Regions from separate parts of the Morganella sp. GD04133 genome, predicted to be linked through region 1. Evidence: predicted binding sites of a transcription regulator. Region 1 holds the regulator's gene; the other holds the start of a gene.

Region 1 (3,254 bases):
AACGCCGCCACCGGTTTATCCAGACCGGTCATCGGACGCAGTTTCGGATCCCAGTGCGGGTTCGGCAGGAAACGGACATCAAACACATAATCCGCATCGATCGGAATACCGTGTTTAAACCCGAACGACTCGAACACCATGGTCAGCTCGCGTTCGCGCTTGCCGAGCAGGCGGGTTCTCAGCATCTCTGCCAGTTCATGCACTGACATCTCAGAAGTATCGATAATCAGATCGGCACGGGAACGCAGCGGCTCCAGCAGATCGCTCTCTTCGTCAATCGCACTTTCCAGCGAGAGATTTTTACTGGAAAGGGGATGCAGACGGCGGGTATCACTGTAACGGCGGATCAGGGTGTTGCGATCCGCATCCAGGAACAGCAGCTGGGGAGAGAAACTGTCCGGTAATCTGGTCAGGGCTTCCTCAAAGACTTCCGGGGACTCCGGCATATTGCGGACGTCAATACTCACTGCAGCAGAGATATCGCGTGTTGCCAGGGTAGCGGCAAGCTCCGGCAGAAGAGTGACCGGCAGGTTATCAACGCAGTAGAAACCCATATCTTCCAGCGCCCGCAGGGCAACAGATTTACCCGAACCAGAGCGGCCGCTGACAATCATCAGCACCATGAGGGGACTCCCTATCGTTTCTCTTTCAATGGCAATACGCCATTATCTGTTGTCGTCAGCCGGTTATCATCACTCTGTGATGATACTGTACAGCTCTTCATCACTTTGCGCCTGACGCAACCGGCGGCAGAGCGCTTTGTCAGCCAGTTTTTTGGCTACTAACGACAGTGTGTGTAAATGCGTCTGACACTGATCAGACGGAACAAATAACGCAAACAGAATGTCCACATTCTGATTGTCAATCGCATCAAACGCGATAGGTTGCTCCAGATGTAAAAATACGCCGCAGGCAGTTTGTGCCTCGCTTTTATCCAGTTTTCCGTGGGGGATGGCAATCCCGCCACCGATACCGGTTGTCCCGACTTTTTCCCGTGTAAGGAGTGCCTCAAACAGCGTGTTTTCCGGCAGCGCCAGCGCGGTGGCAGCCAGTTCACTGATAATCTCCAGCGCGCGCTTCTTACTGGTACAGTGAATATTATTGCGTGTACAGCTGATACTCAGTACATCGCTCAGGGACAAATTTGCTTCGTTATTCATTTCATTGTTCACTTAGGATCAGAATCCCGGCAACCACCATGGTAACCGGGATCAGAGCACTGCTTTTTCCTGAGAAAATTCAGACTGTTAATTCAGTCATGCACCCGGGTGCAGAAAGTTTACCGGTTTCTCAGTTTTTCTTTGTGTTTGGACAGCTGGCGGCCGAGTCTTTCTGCCATCTCATCAATTGCCGCGTACATATCCTCTTTTTCCGCTGAGGCGTGAAGATCCGCACCGTTTACCTGAGCCGTTGCCTCCGCGATTTTACTGACTTTCTCAACCTTAAGGATCACCTGAACGCTGTTGATTTTATCGAAATACTGCTCCAGTTTTTTACACTTGGCTGTCACAGTCTCACGTAAAGCATCTGTAATTTCAACGTTGTGGCCGGTAATTTGTAATTCCATAGTGTCTTCCTTCTCAATGTGTATCAAATCAGCTGTTTACGCTGATTTGAGGGCGGGATGGATAACGACTCGCGATATTTTGCGACAGTTCGTCTGGCGACCTGAATACCCTGTTCGGCAAGCATGTCGGTCAGTTTGCTGTCGCTGAGCGGTTTCGCCGGATTCTCGGCGGCAACCAGTTTTTTCACCAGTGCACGGATGGCGGTGGAGGACGCCTCGCCCCCGCTGTCAGTGCTGACGTGGCTGGAGAAAAAGTACTTCAGTTCAAAGATCCCCCGCGGACTGTGCAGGAATTTCTGCGTTGTTACCCGGGAAATCGTGGATTCATGCATCTCAACCCGCAGTGCGATATCCGCCAGCACCATGGGCTTCATATATTCTTCGCCCTGTTCAAAGAACGCCTGCTGCTCTTCCACAATACAGGTCGCGACTTTGAGCAGCGTATCGTTCCGGCTTTCCAGACTTTTAATGAGCCACTTTGCTTCCTGCAAATTATTACGGATAAACTGACTGTCGCTCTCACTGCGGGCCCGCGAACCCATTGCGGCATAGTGATTATTGACCCGCAGACGGGGAATGCTGTCGGAATTGAGTTCCACTGCCCAGCGTTCGCCGTGTTTTCTCACAAGGACGTCAGGAATAACATACTCTGATTCTCCGGTGTTGACTACCAGGCCCGGACGCGGTTCCAGCGACTGAATCAGATCAATGGCGGATTTCAGTGCCTCTTCTTTCAGTTTGGTCACCCGGCCCAGGGTGCGGAAATCCCGGTTCCCCAACAATGCCAGATGCTGATCCGTAATAGCAAGGGCTTCTTTCAGGCTCGGGGTCTCCGGCGGCAGAATTTTCAGCTGCACCATCAGACACTCCCGCAGGTCACGGGCGCCCACACCCACCGGATCAAAACGCTGAATACGCTTGAGTACTGCTTCGACATCTTCGGTGGTGACGTCATCGTCACCGATACTCAGGCGGATATCATCGACAGAGACGGTCAGATAGCCGGTTTCATCAATCGCATCAATGATTGAGAAGGCAATCGCGGCATCGGTTTCGGTAAAGGGGGTCAGGCGGGCCTGCCAGATCAGATAATCCTGTAAGGTTTCGGTGGTTTCGCCCTGATAGAGCGGCAGTTCATCGTCGCCGTAATCATTGCCGGTGCCGGACGGCGTACCGGCGGTGTAGATTTCTTCCCACTGCGCATCCAGCGGCAGATCATCCGGCATGGCGGTCTGCTCGAGTGCTTCGGCGCTGTCCAGTTCTTTTTGTGTTTCAGATTCAGCAGGCGTGTCAATTTCCTGATGGTTATCATCAAGTTCCAGCAACGGATTAGATTCCAGCGCCTCGCGGATCTCCTGCTGGAGTTCAAGCGTGGAAAGCTGCAACAAACGGATAGCCTGCTGAAGTTGTGGCGTCATCGCCAGTTGCTGGCTGAGTTTAAGCTGCAGACTCTGCTTCATTACGGACACGGGCTCCTTACGGCATTACAGGCGGAAACCTTCGCCTAAATAAACACGTTTAACCTGCTCATTATTCAGAATGGATTCCGGGCTGCCGTGGGCAATCATATGGCCCTGGCTGACAATGTAAGCCCGTTCACAGACATCCAGCGTTTCGCGGACGTTGTGGTCGGTGATCAGGACGCCGAGCCCGTAATCACGGAGGTGCTGAATAATCTTTTTAATAT
Region 2 (3,254 bases), on a different contig from region 1:
AGGGCGCCCGGAGGCGCCCTGAGTGGCATGAATCAAAACAACCGGCAGAGATTAATCTTTGCTGCGGTGTGCGCGTTTGCGGTCGTTTTCAGTCAGGTGGCGTTTACGCAGACGGATAGACTTCGGCGTGACTTCCACTAATTCGTCGTCATCGATAAATTCTAACGCCTGTTCCAGGGTTTTCTCGATAAACGGAGTCAGTGTGGTCGCTTCATCAGTACCGGACGCACGCATGTTGGTCAGTTTCTTACCGGTCAGGCAGTTCACTGTCAGGTCGTTTGAACGTGAGTGAATCCCGATCAGCTGGCCTTCATACACTTCAGTACCGTGACCGACAAACAGCTTACCGCGATCCTGCAGGCTGTACAGTGCGTAAGCAACCGCTTTACCCTGACCATTGGAAATCATCACACCGTTCTGACGGCGGCCGATTTCACCCTGTTTAACATCATCATAGTGACTGAATGTGGCATACAGTAAACCGGTACCGGATGTCATAGTCATGAATTCAGTACGGAAACCGATCAGACCACGGCTCGGGATGCTGTAATCCAGACGCACGCGACCTTTGCCATCCGGCATCATGTCACGCAGTTCGCCTTTACGCTCACCCAGTGCCTTCATCACATCACCCTGGTGCTGCTCTTCGATATCCAGAGTCACCTGCTCGAACGGCTCCTGTTTACGACCGTCGATGTCGCGGAAGATAACGCGCGGACGGGATACCGCCAGCTCAAAACCTTCACGGCGCATGTTTTCGATCAGAACAGATAAGTGCAGCTCACCACGGCCTGACACACGGAATGCATCCGGGTCTTCAGTCTCTTCAACGCGCAGTGCCACGTTGTGAACCAGTTCTTTCTTCAGGCGGTCAAGGATCTGACGGGAAGTAACATATTTCCCTTCTTTACCGCAGAATGGCGAGGTGTTAACGCAGAAATACATGCTGACGGTCGGTTCATCAACGGCCAGTGGTTTTAATGCTTCAACACAACCGGTGTCACAGATAGTATCTGAGATATTCAGTTCGCCCAGACCGGTCAGCGCGATGATATCACCGGCTTCCGCGATTTCAGCTTCGATACGATCCAGACCTAAATGGCCGAGAACCTTACCGATTTTACCGTTACGGGTTTTACCTTCCGCATCGATAACAGTGACCTGCTGGTTTGGTTTGACTTTACCGCGCTTGATGCGGCCAATCCCGATAACACCTAAATAGTTGTTGTAATCGAGCTGGGAGATCTGCATCTGGAACGGACCGTCGAGGTCAACCTGAGGCGGCTCAACATACTTAACGATAGCTTCGTACAGCGGGGTCATGTCATCCGCCATATCGTTATAATCGGTGCCCGCGATACCATTCAGCGCAGATGCGTAAATGATCGGGAAGTCGAGCTGCTCGTCAGTTGCGCCGAGGTTGTCGAACAGGTCAAATACCTGGTCGATAACCCAGTCAGGACGTGCGCCCGGACGGTCAATTTTGTTGATAACGACGATAGGTTTCAGGCCGTTTGCGAACGCTTTCTGCGTTACAAAGCGGGTCTGCGGCATCGGACCGTCCATCGCATCCACCAGCAGCAGCACGCTGTCAACCATGGACATCACACGTTCTACTTCACCACCGAAATCGGCGTGCCCCGGGGTGTCAACGATGTTGATGTGATAGTCGTTCCACGTAATCGCGGTATTTTTGGCAAGAATAGTAATGCCGCGCTCTCTTTCCAGATCGCCGGAGTCCATTACACGCTCTTCCGGTTTTGAACGCTCATCAAACGTACCGGACTGCTGTAATAATTTATCGACCAGCGTGGTCTTGCCATGGTCAACGTGAGCGATGATGGCAATATTTCTTAATTTCTCGATAGACAAAGACTTGTACCGTTTTCGTTAATGGATGGGAATTACGTCACAGATAGCATTCTTTTCAACAACGCCCATCTATGGTGTAGATGTTTGGTGGTATTTTACACGTTCTCTGAGGCAAGTGAAAGAAGTGTGATACATCTCACTTAAAAAATAAATGATTATAAAACATAGAGATAAAATTCATCCTGCCATTTTTTTACAAAATCAGCGGCGCATACCACGCTCAGCGACGAATTCAGAGGGGCATATCATAAACCTATTCAGGATAAAAGAGATACTTTTTTTGCGTTTGTGATCGGTAAAGAAGCGCACTGATCTAATTGCACCATAACAGTGCATCCCGGATCGGCAAGTCAACGCAGGAATGCACCAATATGGTGCAATTTACCCCATTTCCGCTATCCTTATTTAAGTAACCCGTTGCTGCAACGCGGTTTACCCCTTTTAAAAAAGTTGGCACGCTTTTCGCTTTATATCTGTCAAGCAATGTGAGAACCGCAATCAGTGTCCCTCCGGGTGACCACCAGAGGATTGACGGAACATCCCAAACCAGGAGATCTGAATATGTCTGTTGAACATGTATTGACCATGATGGAAGAGTACAACGTTAAATTCGTGGACTTACGCTTTACCGATACCAAAGGCAAGGAACAGCATGTGTCGATCCCTGCTCATCAGGTAGATGAAGATTTCTTCGAAGACGGAAAAATGTTTGACGGTTCCTCAATGGCCGGCTGGAAAGGCATCAACGAATCTGACATGGTACTGATGCCGATTGCGGAATCCGCCCTGATCGACCCGTTCTTTGACGTTCCGACACTGGTTCTGCGCTGTGATGTGTTAGAACCGAACACCATGCAGGGTTATGACCGTGACCCGCGCTCTATCGCCAAACGTGCCGAAGATTTTCTGCGCACCTGCGGTATTGCGGATACCGTCCTGTTCGGGCCTGAACCTGAGTTTTTCCTGTTTGATGACATCCGTTTCGGTGCGGATATCTCCGGTGCTTACTATCATATCAATGATATTGAAGCCGCCTGGAACACCGGTACCGCCTATCCGGAAGGCAACAAAGGCCACCGTCCGCGTGTGAAAGGCGGTTACTTCCCGCTGCCGCCGGTCGATTCCTCACAGGATCTGCGTTCTGAAATGTGTCTGGTTATGGAAGAGATGGGGCTGGTCGTTGAAGCGCATCACCACGAAGTCGGTACTGCCGGCCAGAACGAAATCGCTACCCGCTTCAATACCATGACGCTGAAAGCGGACGAAACCCAGATGTACAAATATGTGGTGCAGAATGTGGCGCACCGCTACGGCAAAACCGCAACCTTTATGCCAAAACCGCTGGTCGGCGATAACGGCTCCGGTATGCACTGCCATATGTC

The links. Region 1 encodes sigma-54, which starts transcription at its own class of promoters, with help from an activator protein. Its sites were predicted from a motif close to GTTGGCACANNTTTCGCTNT; they were not measured.
Region 2: glnA (glutamate--ammonia ligase) is a predicted target of sigma-54. The motif match lies at 2,322-2,341, and genes of this name have one in related genera.

Annotation. Positions count from the first base shown of each region.
Region 1 is NZ_JAODZS010000010.1:1,389-4,642, forward strand. It holds gene rapZ (RNase adapter RapZ) at 1-623, opposite strand, end outside; gene ptsN (PTS IIA-like nitrogen regulatory protein PtsN) at 693-1,160, opposite strand; gene hpf (ribosome hibernation promoting factor) at 1,280-1,567, opposite strand; gene rpoN (RNA polymerase factor sigma-54) at 1,591-3,027, opposite strand; gene lptB (LPS export ABC transporter ATP-binding protein) at 3,052-3,254, opposite strand, start outside.
Region 2 is NZ_JAODZS010000024.1:72,289-75,542, forward strand. It holds gene typA (ribosome-dependent GTPase TypA) at 52-1,872, opposite strand; gene glnA (glutamate--ammonia ligase) at 2,434-3,254, shown strand, end outside.